3 regions of the Paenibacillus sp. S-12 genome follow, and region 3 is predicted to be linked to each of the others. Evidence: riboswitches for the same ligand, from Rfam matches in the RefSeq annotation. Region 3 holds a riboswitch; each other region holds the start of a gene.
The links. A riboswitch is a leader RNA that binds a small molecule or an ion and turns the genes downstream of it on or off. The one in region 3 is predicted to bind cyclic di-GMP.

Region 1 (5,555 bases), on a different contig from region 3:
GAGATCGTGACATCGCCGCCCATTTCGCGAATTTCCCGAATAGACTGCTTAATCCCTTGGTATTGGGTGTTATCCGCATTCTTTTCATTCAATACGGAATATCCTCCCCAGCCCCATTGCACTTTGCCGTCCGCGATTTGCTGCGAACTGGATTGAATAAAGCCGAGATTGAAAAATTTCACGCCGGTATCCTCGGAAATTCTAGCGAGGTTAGGGGCGCCGTTGTTGGAGTATCCTGGCTTGGTAACCCATGCAACCATATCAACGAATGGAGAATTGACTTGCTTCGGCCACTCGATTCCTTGGCCAACCCCAAAATCATATCCCGGGGCTGTCGCTTCGATAACGGAAATGGTGCGTTTTTTCTCGACCGTTAATCCTTGCGAATCCGTAACGGAGTACACCAGCTCATACTTGCCCGTAGCATTCGTATTAACATCTCCCGTCACGGCAATACGGGAAGTCAGATCTCCGTCTTCTGCGTCCGTAGCAGTTACGCCGGCCAGCTTATCAAAGTTGTCGCCAACTGTAAGCGTCAGATCTGCTATGCCATGCAAAACAGGCGGTTGATTCTTGCTTGGAGCTTCTTCGACAACAGTAATGGTGCGTTTTTTCTCGACCGTTAATCCTTGCGAATCCGTAACGGAGTACACCAGCTCATACTTGCCGGCTGCATTCGTATTAACATCTCCCGTCACGGCAATACGTGATGTGAGATCTCCGTCTTCTGCGTCCGTAGCAGTTACGCCGGCCAGCTTATCGAAGTCGTCGCCGACTGTAAGCGTCAGATCCGCTACGCCATGCAAAACAGGCGGTTGATTCATGCTTGGAGCTTCATCACCCAGAATGAGTTGTCTGTTCATTTCCGGGCTGTTATTCGACACCCGCTGAACCAGCTCCATGCTTGTAATCTTGGCATCTCCCTTCAGTTTGAACGTATAGGATCTGCCAGTTTCAATCGTTTTTGCATCATAGACCGATTTCAAATCGACGACCGTGTAACCGTTCTCATTCGTTACGGTTCCCGCCAAATAATCGCCGGAAGTCAACGGCCCATCGGCTTGGATGTAAAGCTTCGGCAGCTTAACCGTTTTTGCTCCTCTTTCCACCGCTTTCAACACTTGATTCGATTCGGTCAAAGACTCGTTATTGAAGAGGGTAATTTCATACCCTTTGCTGTTGCCCCAAGCCTCAGTATACGGTTTCACATCCGCCGTTACGTCCAGCTTGGTATATTGGATTTCATGTGTTGTCAACGCCTGGCTTCCGAAGAGGCCTTCTTTCGTTGCCTTTGTTAATTTGTCGCGCTTGGCAGGATCCGTAGTAGGGGCATCATTGGAAGCCATCCAAGCAATGACGCCGCCCAGACCGTTTTCAAGCACATATTTCGTTTTCTCTTGAATAGATCTTTCATTGTCATACGTGTAGAATACGCCAGTTGTCCCATCATACAGATATGGAGCTTTGGCGGCATCATCCCAATATTCCTTGAGATTCGGGTAAGTGGCCTTCAGCTTGTCGAGGTTGCGATAAGACCAAATCCCTGTTCGGCGGCCGCCGTCCCCAATAGCGAGCGCTGCTTCGCCAACCGCGCCGCGGGATGGAGTCAGATCCGCATCCTTCGCGGATAGTGCCGCATCGCCGAATAAACCCGGATGATTCGGATCGGATCCTTGCGACACTTTATCCCAGCCGCGAGTATAGTAGGCTGCCCCGATCACAATCTTATTCGGCTCAGCACCTTGCTGAATCAAATAATTCACGCTCTCGTCGATGGACAGGTTGTTGCCCGTGAGCGGGTCGTTCGGGTTCGTATACAAGCCGGTATGGTGGCCGCTTACTTCATCCCATGCGCCGCGCATGTCATAAGTCATAATGTTGGCAAAGTCTACAATGTTGAACAGTCTTGGCACATCAATGCCGATATCAATCTTGCTCTTCGGCGCTGGAAGCGCAACAGACAGTTCATATGCTTTACCAAGCTCGGCTCCTTGCTTATTCAATGCGTTTTTGATGTCTTGCAGGAGCAAAATATAATTGTTTTTGTCCTCCGGCATGGCGTATTTCGTACCTTCATCGTTCTTATTATCGACCAAATCGGGCTGTCGAACTTCAGCCGGGAACTCCCAATCGACATCCACGAAGTCCATGTTTGTGTACTTGATGAATTTCATGACATTTTGGATCAGATTCGCCCGTTTTGAAGCATCGGCTGCTACGACAGCGAAGTCGCCTGATTTCGACCATCCGCCAAGAGAGATGCCGATCTTCAGATTCGGGTTTTCTGCGCGCAATTGCTGCAGGGCGATAAGGATGCCTGCATTGGCCGCTTGCCATTGAACGCCATCCTGGCCGACAGGCGCTTCTACAGCCGCATCCTTGTCCGTAAATACAAGGTTGCCTTGGGCATCAAAATCGAGAAACGCATAGTTCAAATGGGTTAATTGATCGGCCGGAATATCCTTGGGATAAAAGTTTCCTTGTCCTCCCCAAATTGACCAATCGCCATAGTACATGACATTCCGGATTTCCTTTGTTGCATTTTTGACCACAGGTTCCTGTGCTGCGGAAACAGTCGTTCCTGCGTAAGCCGGCGCCAACGAAGATACGAACATCATGATGGTCATTACCGTCATTGCGAACAATCTTCGGGCACTCCGCTTTCTCCCAGTCTTCATCCGTTATTCACTTCCTATCAATAGATTTTATTAATAGGCAGCTAGGGTGGGGCATCTCGCCATGAATCATACAGAAACAACGAATACGACTAATAGAGATGGGGTTCTATTAATCGGCGTCTGGCAGGCATGGAATTTCTTCCTTAGCCCCTTTAGTTTTGCGTCACTAGATTTCCCTAGCTTTGCCTAGTCGTGCTTGTGCAAACATGCATACTCTTGCATAACGATACATGTTTACACCGTTAAATATACAGCAGTTTCGCGTTTCGTTAATGGGTCATGCGGCTCAAATGTGAATATATGAACATAGGACGATATTATTATTCAGTTGAAATCTATCATGTTGAAATTCGGATGGAATAAGGGGATGTATGTTAATTCCATATGGTTTGATACTGGACATCAAGCCTGTAACTGCAACGTTCCCTTGTTACTCCTTGTAATGCTTTTTTACAGATTCTTCATGTCCGGAAAGGCTTGGGCAGTAGGTCTTAGGGAGGATGGGAGATGTATTGCAGTGTGGGTGAACGAGCCAGAGTTCGCAAAATAATAACGGAATATAACTTTCCTTATAAGTCAAATTCATGCAACTAAATAGTTCCTTTGATGGATTTAAAAGGATTTATCCTTCGTTTTTGGGTAATTATACCTCGTCCATAAGTTGGAGAATCAGGAATAAAACAGTGGGCTGACGATCATTTTTCAAAAACGGAACCAGGATTGCTTTGACAGGTAATCCATTTTATTTTATAGTAAGTAACACACTAACTACTAAAGGAGTTGCCATGGAAGAACTTTTTAAAGAACTTCAGAAGTGGGGCTTTTCGCAATATGAATGTAAGGCGTATATAGGGCTGTTAAAAAATTTCCCCATTACCGGATATGAAATAAGTAAAAGGTCAGGTGTACCTCGTTCAACGATTTACGAAGTGTTAGCAAAATTAATGGATAAAGGTGCGGTTTATACAGTACCTTCTGACCCTGTAACCTATGCACCCTTACCCGCAAAAGAATTAATCCGTCGCTTGCGTAATGACTTTGATAATTCTATGGATTATCTGGAAAAGAATTTATCTGCGTTAGAAAGTGAACAGGAAGTAGATGTCATTCGACGCATCAGCAGTGATGAACGCGTTGCGGCCGAAATGATTGACATTATCGATAAAGCGGAAGAAGAAATATGGTTGTCGATTTGGGAACCGCAAGTCTCTTCTGTAAAAGGTGCTGTAGATAGGCGGATAAAAGAGGATATTCACGTTTTTTCGATTCTTTTTGGAGCACCTGAGATTCGGCTTGGTGTAACGACTCATCACAATTATATGGCTCCAGAAGTAGCTGAGGAACGTATGAATGGTCGCTTAACGATTGTTGCACGGGACAATGAAGAAGTATTAATTGCAAACTTTTCGCCAAACACACCGGCATGGGCGGTAAAAACAGAAGACCCGGCACTTGTGTTAATCGCGATGGAATACATCAGACATGACATTATGTTTTCAGAATTAGTGAAAGAAGTGGGTCCAGAGAAAACAGAAGCACTTTGGAAAAACGACCCTAACCTATTTCATGTTGTTACTGGAAAACGGTTCAAATAAATTGAACCGTATTTTCTTTCTCTTTTTCATAGTAGTTAGTGTGTTAGCTTCTAATGTTTAAAAATAAGGAGGGGATGAAATGAGTCTGTCGAATGTCCAAATGAATTCGACTCAGAAAGATGAAGACAGCTTTATCCAAGGAGTAAAAGATTGTATCCCTACCTTACTAGGGTATTTAAGTATCGGATTAGCTGCTGGCGTGATCCAAAAAACTGCGGGACTTAGCATAGCTGAGATCGCTCTAATGTCTTTAATTCTTTATGCGGGCTCAGCTCAGTTTATTGCTGCAGGCATGATCGCAACAAGTAGTTCGCTTACTGCTATAATTATTACGATTTTCTTTGTTAATCTTCGTCATATTTTACTTAGTGCAGCACTAGCACCTTATTTTCGGCATCTTTCTCCGCTTCGAAACATGCTGGTAGGCTCTCTACTCACCGATGAGACATTCGGTGTCGCGATTACCGAGGCTGCAAAGAAAAAACGAATCAGTGAGAAATGGATGCATGGCCTCAACATAACCGCTTATATCAATTGGCTTGCAGCTAATGTAGCAGGAGCATTTTTGGCACAATGGATTTCAAATCCTGAGAAATTCGGACTAGCATTTGCCTTACCCGCTATGTTTATTGGCATTCTCATCCTCTCCATGTTAGGGCGAAATAAAATCAAACTGGATATCTTTGTCGCCATTATCGCAGTTATCATTGCAGTGGGAAGTTCTTTCGTGTTATCCAGCAGTATGGGGGTTATTATTGCTACAATTATTGCCTCAACAATAGGAATGGTGGTGGAAAAATGGAAGTAAGATGGGACATTTTTTTGATTATTCTCGGCTCAGCGTTTGTAACGTTCCTTCCAAGGGTTGTTCCTCTTATGGTGCTTAGTCGTTTTGAATTGCCAGAATGGGGAATGCGATGGTTAAATTATGTTCCGATTTCTGTCATAGCAGCTCTGATAGGTCAAGAGATATTTATCCATGATGGAAAGATTCCACCGCTTACAAATAACATCGAATTTTTTGCAGCCATACCGACTTTTTTGATTGCGATAAAAACACGAAGTTTGCTGGGAACCGTAGTGGGAGGTATTATTTCCATTATCATTTTACGCTTTTTGTTTTAAAATGAGATCTTAATTTCGTCAGGTTCCACGTTTACATGCAACACCACTGCTATTGGAAAGAGCATATTTGTCCATTATCGGCAAACCCGCGCAGTGTGCGGGTCTTTATCTATACATGAGCCTGTTCTTCGATATAAGGACAGGCTTTTCGTACATC
Region 2 (5,555 bases), on a different contig from region 3:
TCATCAGATAGGAAGTCGAGAAGGTGGTGTTTTCCGTAGGCCCATAGATATTCGAGATGTCGATCGGTGCACACTCCTTGGCTGCACGATAGAAATGCTTCGGCGACATCAGCTCTCCACCTACGAGTAATTGACGCAAAGGCGCAAAAATGCGTGGATTGCGATCCACCAATTGAATGAAAAGCGCTGTTGTTAAGAACATGGTCGTTACACCGTGGCGAACGAGTGCTTGCTCTAATTGTTCTGCATCTAAAATGACTGTCTTGTCTATGAGAACCAGACCTAAGCCGTTCAGCAACGAGCCCCATATTTCAAATGTTGAGGCGTCAAACACCAATGACCCCGTTTGCAAAATTCGATCGCCTTCGTTAAACTTCACAAAATTCGTTCGCTTAACTAGGCGAACGACATTGCGATGGGTAACCATAACGCCCTTAGGCCGTCCTGTCGATCCAGATGTATAAATAATATAAATAAGATCTTCCGGCTGATTGATAGATGCCAAATTATCTCCTGACTCATCAGCAAGTGTCGGGTCATCAATATAGATAAGCTCCATGTTAGCAGGCAAATCCGCCTGTGATGAACGGCTTAACAGCACATGCTTCGTGCGGCTGTCTTCCAAAACGTACTGAATGCGATCTTGAGGATGATCCGGATCAATAGGTACATAAGCTCCCCCTGCCTTGAGGATAGCCAATATCCCTATAACCATCTCCGCACTTCGTTCTGCCATAATCCCAACGGAATGCTCACGGCCAATGCCCCGACTCTGCAATCTGCGCGCTAATTGGTTCGCACGCACATTCAGCTCACGATATGTCAGGTCACGGCCATCTTCCTTTACAGCCACCCGGTCAGGATGAAGCTGCGCCTGCTCCTCGAACAGTGCCGGAACTGTAAATGTATGCGGGTAATCTACCCGAGTCTGATTCATTCCTTCGATCAACTGGTGCTTGTCCTGCTCCGTTAACATCTCCAGTTCGCCAATGCGCTTCTGAGGGTGCTTAACCATTTCCTGCAACAGTTGCAGGAAATACTCCGCCAGCTTCTCCACCGTCGATAATTGGAAATGATTTTCCTTATAGTACATGGTAAACAGCAGTGTCGAACCAACTCCATCAACAGATTGGATGCAGCAATGCAAACCGCATTCCTGTGTCCCCTCCGGAAGCATCGGTTGAGCATCTGCTCCGTACCAGCAGTATGTTGCTACATCGCTGTCTATTCCTATTTCAGAGCAAGTCAGGTTACGCCCTTCTGTGCAAGCCAACAAACTGTTATGAATGTTCATAATTCCTTGCATGGTCACGTCATCCTGGCTGACTACGGTATGATTGCCATTGCCATTACTCGATTGAACGGCATGAAGAGTTACTTGCTGTGAGTTGTAGAAACGAGACAACAGCGTTGCCCACGCTCCGCATATGACGGATTCCAACTTGACCGAATGCTCGGTCGAATGATCCTTCAGAAGACGCAACGTCTCCTCAGGCAGCTCAATAGAATGTGCGTCATAGCCTGTCAATCGTTCTACTGTCAATTCCATGAAAGCCAATCTTCGTCCTCTCCTTTATCACGATCCAACCCATTTCATAAACCAATGAGTCAACTGCTCCCATGTGATGTACTCTATTTGCTTGGCAAAATCCATATGCTGTGCGCACACAGTCATACAATAGCCTGTTTCAGGAACGACATATTGCTTTACATAATAATGATTAACTTTCCATAATTGATTACGCTGTACAGGTACGGCTGTCTCCTGCACGATTTCGAAAGTGCTTGGAAGCTGACTGAGACCTACACCAATTGCCTTCAACACACTTTCCTTAGCCGTCCATATGTAAAAAAACAATTCCTGACGCGCACGGCAGTCGTCCGTATTTGCAAGCAATTCCAGCTCACGCGGCGAGCATATCAGCCTAGCCACATCCATGCTCCATTCCCCTGCTTGCTCAATATCAATCCCGATTGGCGCTCTATCCAATGCCACTGCAATGAATGCACCGGCATGAGAGATGTTGAAAAATACCGGGTTGCCCTCTATATACGGCTTGCCGAATGAATGAGTACGAATAACAATCTCGTCGTTCGATCGGTTCAGCGCTCGAGAGAGCAGGATGCGAGCCAATATATCAGCTGCAACCACGCGGTAACGATCTTTACGCTCTCGAAGTCTGTCTAACCGTTTGTATTTTTCAGGCGTAACATACGGGATAAATCGATCCATCAACGAAGCTATGTTTTTATAGGAAGTACATTCGTCCCACTTCAGCAACACAATTTCCATCATTTACCCCAACCTTTGTGCGCAAAAAAAAGGCCATTGGGAATAGCCTTGTCACCAAATAACCGTTGTTTGGTTACCGCAACTCGAATGGCAGCCCGGCTGCCATAATCCAATAGACGTTAGGCCCGAGGCTTTGCGCCCCCAACTTTCGACTGGGTTTGCCTTTTAATCCTGATGTTGTTCTTCTTGATGTCTCCATTGATTGTTGCAAATCGATTACCAGGCAAGAATGTCATAACATTGTTTACGCACTAGTTCTTGTGACATGTATCGCGTGATTAGGTCTAAAGTACATATTACATATCAGCATGCTGGATACCTGTTCACAATTATCCAACTACAGACCCATATTTTATATCGGCTGCTTAAATGAAAAGATTAATACCTTTTCATATCAATTTTCAAATTTTCGACACGGACAATCATTTTTTGTCATTTTTTAGTTGTAATTAAGTGTTTTTTCGACTTTTTTCCGACAAAAACACCCCTAAACTGCGTTTTTTCTAACATTTCCATTCGTTTCCTCTCCTTTTTTCATTCGACAAAATTGTCGATTGAAGACCTAATGTTAAAATTACTCCTTATCATTGAATACCAGCATAAAAATCCCTCTTATCCCTAAAATAATTCCCTTATGAATGCATAAGAGCCTCGAAATGCATTCGAGGCTCTTATAAAATGCTATTATTCTATGCCGTTCAGTCTGTTTGCCATTGGCTTGATTTACTATCAGTTTCCAACAATGATTTCATTAGAGGCATTTGAGAGAGCATTAACCGTTGCATATCGTCCATCCGCTACGGACACCACAAATACTTTATAGGCAACACCAGTGCGAATTGGATTTCCGTATACATCATTATCGGACAACGAGAACATGGTCGATCCATCGCCCGACACGCTTACCAATTTATAATTATTTCCTCCCACACGATTCGCCTGATCCAGGTTGAATGAATCTGCCGATACGGAAGGAACGACCATTACTCCATAATAGGCAATTCCGTTGTCGCTGCTTGGCTTCGAGAAGTAGGCCTTGAATTCATTCGCTCCTTCTCTCGCCACAAACACATTCGTAGGGGCCTGCACGGATTGATCTACCAAGGAAAATTCACCAGAAGGCGAAGACAAAGCATTCGAGGAGCCGCTTCTATTGTCAGCTACCGTAAGCACAAAGACCCGGTAAGCAATACCTTTTTGAATGACATTCCCTTGAACATCACGCAAGCTGCTTGTCAGCGATTGTCTCACATAGCCACTTTGGCTTCCAACCCGAATATAGCTTGATGAACTCACAAGTCCCGCACTATATGTGTCAAAGGCATAAGACTGATCAGCACGAACGACCATAATGCGGTATTCATTAACATAAGAATTGTTGGATGATGCAGCAAAGCCCACTTCAATATCGCTGGCATTGCCGTTTCCGCCAATAATCTTCGCTTCTACATTCGTTACAACATCAACTGAGGCATTGCTTCTGAGCGTAACCTCAGGAGATGGAGCAGACAACGCATTGTTCGCTTGATTATTCGCGCTTACAGAGAGCACAAAGACCCGGTAGCTAATACCGTTGCGAATTGGCGCACCATCCACATCTCTTGCATCCGAACCAAGTACTGTTGACAAACTGCTGCCATTACGATTCACGACCGTCGAGTTCCAACTGTTTACTCTGTTCGCTTCCGTCAGGTTAAAACGGCTTGCATTGGAAGACTTCACAACCATGACACGATAATGATTCACATTCGATTCATCTGCGGCACGGTTGAATGTTACCCCCATGTTCCGTCCATCATTGTAATTGCCGCCCATACTGCTCGCCGATACGTTCGTTGCTGGATAGACCGTCGAATTGTTAGACAATGTAATCGAATCTGAAGAGCTGGACAAGGAATTCACATAGCTGCCGCGTCCAACCGAAAGCACGTATACTTGGTAGCTGATTCCATTGCGGATCAGATCGCCATCTACGTCTCTAGCAGTAGAGCTCAGCTTGAGGCTGATGTCTCTTCCATTCGTGTTCACTGACGTGTAGTTATAGCTGGATACGTTGTTCGCTTCAGATACATCAAAGCGATACGATCTGCTTGATTTCACAACCATGATGCGATACTGGCTAATATTCGATTCATCCGATGCACGATTAAAGGTAACCATCATGTCGCGGCCGTCATTATAATCTCCTACATCGCTTACTCTTACATTGGAAGCATTGTATACCGTTGAGTTATTCGAAATATTGATGGAATCGGATGCGCCCGACAATGCATTGTAGTCAGAGTTGCTATTCGAAACTGACATGACGAACAGACGGTACGTTTCCCCTCTGCGGATTAATGAGCCATTCACATCACGCATATTAGATGGCAATGTTGAAGTAATGCTATAGCCATTCTTCGAGACATCATAATAATTGCTGGATGAAACCCGGTTTGCTTCAGTCAAATCAAAGCGATAAGCATCCGAATATTTCACTGCAAAAATCCGGTAGTAGCTTACGCGCGATTCATCGGAAGAGCGATTAAAGCTGATCTGAATATCGCGGCCATCTCCATAATTGCCCACTTGGCTAACTTTCGTAATCACTGGAACACCAGCTGATTGTCCAAGCGTGATCGAAGATGAGCTGGAGGACAGCTTGTTGCTATACGAGCTCGTATTGCTGACAGATACGACAAATACGGTATAGGACACGTCTTTACGGATATAGTCACCTGATGTATCTCTTGCCGTCGAACTCAATGTTGTCGTCAACGTATAGTTACTGGACTTCGATACAGTGGTATAATTTTGGCTGGATACGCGGTCTGCTTCATAAGCATCGAAACGAGATGCATCCTTCGTTTTAACGACCATAATCCGATAATTTTGAATTTGACTGTCGTTAGATGGACGAGTAAAGCTAACCTGCATATCGCGGCCATCGTTATAATTCGCCACATTGCGCACTTGCACATTCGTCGCCGCTGCAACTGCATTATCGCCTAACGTAAAGGTAGAAGATGAGTTAGAAAGCACCTGATCGTTACTCGATCTGCCCACTGACAATACATAAGCTTCATACTTCACATTCGTGCGAATATAGTCTCCATCTACGTCACGGGCGCGAGAATCCAATTTGACTACAGGATCGTCAGCGTTTTTGTTCACTACGGTATAATTGCTGGAAGATACGGAGCGTGCTTTGTTCAAATTAAAGGAGTTTGAAGCTTTAACAATCATGACGCGATAATGATCAAGATTATATTCATTCCTCTCC
Region 3 (5,555 bases):
ACTCTTGATAGGTTGCCATCGTAACGCTTGGCTTTATATCTAAAAGAGTTAAGCGGCTGTCGTAAGTAAGACTGAATGAAGCTGAATATACTGCCTCCGACACGGAATATTCGACCTTTACATCTAATGGATCTCCTGTCAAAACCTTAGGTTTGCTGAGGCTAGGAGATACAACATCGGACTTTTTATCGTCGACGAAGTTCGGCGTGACGAAGTTCTGTGTGTAATATACATTTGATTTCCCCCCGAAGTACACACCAACCCCTAGATGAGAAAAGTCCCCCAAAATATTCGAACGATGTCCTTTCGAGTTCATCCAGTTCTCGTGAACGAAGATGGCACTCGACTGTCCAGCAGCAATGTTTTCCCCTGCCTTTTGGTATACGATTCCGTCCGCCTTCAGTCGATCGAACGGGGATTTGCCGTCCGGATTGTTATGATCGAAGAAGCTTCTCAGCCCCATATCGTCGCTATGCTTGCGAGCAGTTCCCGCAGCCTTTTCATTCCACTTCAATGGCTTCATGCCCTCGCGGACACGCACAGCATTAGCCAAATCGAGGATTTGTTGCTCAAAGCTTGTCTGCAATCGTTTGCTAGGCGTGCCAAAGTACCCCTTGAACGCCAGTTCAACATCCTGGGCAATAAACTGGACAGCCGTCACCGTATTCCGTTGATGGAGATCATAGAACACGGTTGCATACATGTCGCCGACCTTGTACAGGCTATATTGTCCGCTGTTGTCCATATTGTAAATCGTATTGCCTTTCCTAATTTGACTGAGGGAAGATCCGAAGGCTGCCTCTACCTCCTGCTTGGTTGAACCGAATCCAATGCTGCCATAAGAATCCTTCGCATTCGTATAGAGTGCAACGACCTTGTGGTCCTGAACACCAACTTGTAAGTAATGTTTATAATCCTGATTGTAAATATACCACTCGAAGCCATATTCACTTAGATCCTTGCGAACCGGCTGTCCGATTTTTTGGAATAGTTGAGCCTCGCTCATTCCTATGGTGATGCCTTGCAGTTGGTCTGCCCCTGCCTGCGGAGCATTGTTCGTTTTCGTGACAGCAATCTTGCTACCGACCAGCTTGTCCGCTGCATAAAGGGTCGGCTGATGGATAAGCATCCCGGCCAACAGCGCAGCGCTAGCTGTAATCGTCATGCGCCGCATTCTGCCTGCTTTAATGTGTTTATGCTGTTCTTGGTATATTGCGTTGTTGGTTTCTGTACAACGTGTCCGCATCATTACATCTCCTATTCTTTTACATTCTGTGATCAAATTAGATGGACACCAGGGACGCTTTACAATAGCACAAAAAAAGCGCCGCCCTAATGGCAGCGCAGCACTAAAAAAGACACACGTAATGTCGCAATTAGGGCAACCCGGCTGTCATCGCATCGTGAAATGCATTAGACCCGTGGCTTTGCGTCCCCTGCTTTCGCTAGGGTTTGCCATTATCCAAATGTTACACAGGTTATATGTCATCTATAGTAACATGTAAATGAACAGCTTGTATACAATTGTGCCTATAGGTACGTAAAATTCATCGAGTCCCCGTTCTATCAACCCAGTACGATATTTATGTTCGTCATGCACTTCTTCCATAAAGCTGCCCCATTTAAAAAAAGATCATGAAAGTGATCGATCTACTACTCTCTTATTCAGGCTACCAGCAATATCTATGCACGAAAAGACCTCGCAATGGGATTGATCTGCTTGCTCCGGGAATTCATATGTAATGTACGAGTTATCGACCACAGTACTACTTCCAAATAGAAGGATTGCATCTTGTCACAGATTCAGATCAGTCCGAAGGTAGAAGGGTTCCTGCAGAGCACAAAGAAGCTGTTCATCAATGGCGAATGGGTGGATTCCGTACATAGAAATGTCTTCTCCTGCAGAACAAGTCGCTGAGATTTATAAAAACCGCTGGCAGATCGAGCTTATCTGGTTAATCAACAGGCGTGCAGTAAAATATCTATTACAATAGTCTGTGATGGACAAGGGGTCGCTCATCCGAGACGATTCGGATTAGCAAGTCATTTGGGAGTATTGTTTAACATTCCAGCAATAGGATGCGGTAAAACCAAGTTAATTGGAGATTCCGAAGAACCTAGTCAAAAGAGTGGGAATATGCAACTCTATTTGATCAATCTGACAAAATTGATGTCGTATTAAGAACCCAGGATCATATAAATCCTATTTATGTCTCCGTAGGACACCGAATCTCATTACCTACGGTATGCCAACCAGCTCTTGTAGACCGCCAGAACTTGCTATATGACGCGCACTTGTATACACCTTGCCCAGCAGCCACTTTCTATAAATAGGCATCCTTGGCTTTCTCGTGCTCGTATTGACTGATGAGTCCTTGCATGAACAAACCGGCCAGATATTTTAGCGGATGCAGCCCACCTTTTGCGCCTCCACCTCCAGCATGACTCGTCCCTGTACTGCGACAGCAGCACTTGCCAGTAGACTCGTACTCACAGCCGCTCCGACAAATCCGCCTAATGCTGCTCCCATTGCTACTCCTACTACTGCTCCAGCTACTGCTCCTATCATCGGAATAGCGCCTTGAAACAAGCGCCTCGTCACATCATTTGGCGTGCGTCCGCTCAGGCAAAAATACATCGTAGCTGCAAAGCTGTATATGTCAGACGTGACTCCCTGCCGTGATTTTTCGGAGTAAAATTCAAGCGGCGAATATCCCGTGCTTGTAAAAATTCGATGTCCCGTCTTCTCATAGTATACGGCAGAACCGAAATCGAGCAGCTTCGGCTGGCCATCCTCTCCAATGATAATGTTCGCCGGCTTGATATCACGATGAATGATGCCACGCCCGTGAACATATTCAAGTGCAGATGCGAGCGGCAGTATCGTGTCACGCAGAAAATCGGCCACGGAAACAAGCCTTCCTTCTTCAATGAAGCGTTCAAGCGAAATACCCTTGCAATACTCCATTATCATATAATGCGTTCCGTTTTCCTGGAAATGATCCACAAGGCTAACGATATTCGGATGGCTCAATTTCTGAAGTATCTGTGTTTCCGTCAGGAAAGCTTCCTGCAGCCCATCATATTGCCGTTGAACGGAGGGCCCGCGGCACAGGACGGTTCGCTTGTCGAGGTCGCGAAGAGCTACCTGCCTCGGGTAGAACTCTTTCACGATGACCACTGTTTCATCTTCTAGTTTCTGTCCCGCATATACAATGTCCAGCTCGCTGCAAGCGATTACTTTCTTTACTTTATAGGATTGATGAAGCACAAAATTTCGTTTCAAACAAATATCAGCATAATCCGGTTTCACGGTCTCCTCCAGAGGATCTGGCCTGAACGGGGACGAGGAAAATGCAATGTCCGGCATCAGACGCGTACTATCTATTATTGTAACACGCAACCCAATATTTTCTATTCAGGATTTTTATGATATCAACATGCGATGAGACAACGATCAGAAGAGATCATGCTTTGATCTTCAATCTTTTTCCATGATATAATCTTGCCATTCTTTCCAATGAGGTGAAATGGATGTCTTTCCGCAACGTTCGAGGTATGTAGGTTCCGGGCTGGATCAAAACGCGTACCAGCTATCAAGGGGATAGTCTGCCCTTTTGAGTCCAACGGAACCTAGGAGCCACGCAGCGTAATGGAGATAGATGCTCACATTTCATATACTTGGGAAGGTGGATATACAAGATGAAAGCTTTTGATTACAAACAATTTTACGATCGGGTTGGCAAGCAGAACGGTTGGGATTTCAGCCAAGTGAAATCTATTACAGAAGGATTGAATTGGGAGTTATTCACGGAGGTTCGCGGGCTGTGCACTAAATCTGACATGCTGCTCGACATCGGCACTGGCGGCGGTGAATCTGTTCTCCCTATTGCCGATAACGTCTTGCAGCTCATCGGTATCGATGCTTCTGCAAGCATGATCCGTACGGCACGAGCGAATCTGGAAGCAGCTCAGAAGCCCAATGTGCGCTTTATACAAATGAACGCAGAGCTGCTCAAGTTCCCTGATCGTCACTTCGACATCATCACTTGCCGACATTCCGAATTCAGTGCCGCGGAAGTAGCCCGGGTGTTGACGGACGATGGCGTGTTCCTCACCCAACAAATCAGTGAGGGAAATAAGCTTAACCTGAAGCAAGCATTCGGCAGAGGCCAAGCTTATGGCGTTGAATCTGGCACCCTGCTGCGTCAATATATAGCTGAACTGCGTGAAGCTGGATTTACCCATATTCAATCTGTGCTGGTTCAACTAACCCAATACTATCAGACTTCAGATGATCTGCTGTTTATTCTTACGCACACGCCGACAATACCGGACTTTGGGCTATACGAACATGATATGCGCAGCTTCAATCAATTCGTTGCCGACAATATGACGAACAAAGGCATTCGAACGAATGAAGAACGTTTTGCTATCCTTGCTAGAAAGCATTAGATTGCGCAAAAAATAAAACAGGCTGTACCTGTCAGCAGACGTTCTGACATGGTGCAGCCTGTTGTTCATGACATAGCATCATTTACATATAGGTTACGGTAGAGCCGCAATATTCACATTTGGTTGCAGAATTTGGAGAGACACTATTTTTTGCGCCGCAGCTGGAACAGGTAATCATTTTCGGAAGCTGTGGTGGAATAGAACTGACGGATGTTGCCACTTCGGCTTCAGCTACAGCATATCGAATCGGCTGTTCGGGTACCATTTCCACTCTCTCAACAGTCTCAATATTCAACGGCATATCACGAGGCAATGGTTCCTGTTCAAAATATTCGGGATACTTCATTCGAAAGCGTTCCTGCGACTTTTTTTCCAATACGGATGCCGCCCACCATAGCAGTACCCCAGGCGTAAAGAAAAGGAGGGCAAAGAGAATCGCTAATATGAGCTTGTCTTTTTGAGTCGTCCAGTTCACGATCATACTAAAGCATACGACTGCGTATAAAAGGATTAAACATCCCCCAATAAACCGCATGAATGAATAGAGAACCATGCTTGGCGGATTAAGCCCTAGCTGCCGAAAATATTCGCGCTCCTTTGCTTTTTTCTTAATCTTACCCCCAAATCTGAACAGGATAAGACCAGGAATAAGAAATACAAAGAAACATACTCCAATAAAATCCACTCTGAACATAGACCTTTCCAACATGATTCCAATCATTCCAATTCCAAAGGCAAACAAGAATAGGCCGCCAAAAAAGCTTAAAATAGAGCCGAACCGTGCCCTCATCTCTCAACTCCCCCAATCTCTATCTATCAATCTCTATCTATCAATCTTTATCTACCAACCTTAAAGTGTCAATCCTTATGTATTCATCTTTACATACCAATCTTTATTTCAATTCTTATGTGCCAATGGGCCCGTATTATTATCGCCAGGAAAGCGACGAATTCATTACCAGAGTTAATCCCAATGGATCCACGACCAAAATCATGCACGATGAGAATGGCCTAGGAAATGAAATAAAAAAAGAAAATTTTCGTGTGCTATAATACATATAACGCGAAGTGGAATATAATGCCATGAAAGGATGCGTGAC

Region 1: it holds a riboswitch for cyclic di-GMP, as region 3 does, so the genes downstream of both, NO352_RS06540 (glycosyl hydrolase family 18 protein) here and NO352_RS00695 (CAP-associated domain-containing protein) in region 3, are expected to answer to the same signal.
Region 2: it holds a riboswitch for cyclic di-GMP, as region 3 does, so the genes downstream of both, NO352_RS19055 (4'-phosphopantetheinyl transferase family protein) here and NO352_RS00695 (CAP-associated domain-containing protein) in region 3, are expected to answer to the same signal.

Annotation. Positions count from the first base shown of each region.
Region 1 covers NZ_JASIUF010000005.1:784,480-790,034, forward strand. Annotated here, with positions in the region: gene NO352_RS06540 (glycosyl hydrolase family 18 protein) at 1-2,678, opposite strand, end outside; cyclic di-GMP riboswitch class I at 2,791-2,875, opposite strand; gene NO352_RS06545 (TrmB family transcriptional regulator) at 3,464-4,273, shown strand; gene NO352_RS06550 (AzlC family ABC transporter permease) at 4,353-5,081, shown strand; gene NO352_RS06555 (AzlD domain-containing protein) at 5,072-5,398, shown strand.
Region 2 covers NZ_JASIUF010000019.1:66,132-71,686, forward strand. Annotated here, with positions in the region: gene NO352_RS19050 (non-ribosomal peptide synthetase) at 1-1,549, opposite strand, end outside; gene NO352_RS19055 (4'-phosphopantetheinyl transferase family protein) at 1,577-2,296, opposite strand; cyclic di-GMP riboswitch class I at 2,380-2,466, opposite strand; gene NO352_RS19060 (copper amine oxidase N-terminal domain-containing protein) at 3,023-5,555, opposite strand, start outside.
Region 3 covers NZ_JASIUF010000002.1:141,505-147,059, reverse strand. Annotated here, with positions in the region: gene NO352_RS00695 (CAP-associated domain-containing protein) at 1-1,249, opposite strand, end outside; cyclic di-GMP riboswitch class I at 1,378-1,467, opposite strand; gene NO352_RS00690 (hypothetical protein) at 1,793-1,918, shown strand; partial or broken gene NO352_RS00685 (endonuclease V) at 1,991-2,250, shown strand; gene NO352_RS00680 (serine/threonine protein kinase) at 2,402-3,313, opposite strand; gene NO352_RS00675 (class I SAM-dependent methyltransferase) at 3,703-4,455, shown strand; gene NO352_RS00670 (hypothetical protein) at 4,538-5,245, opposite strand.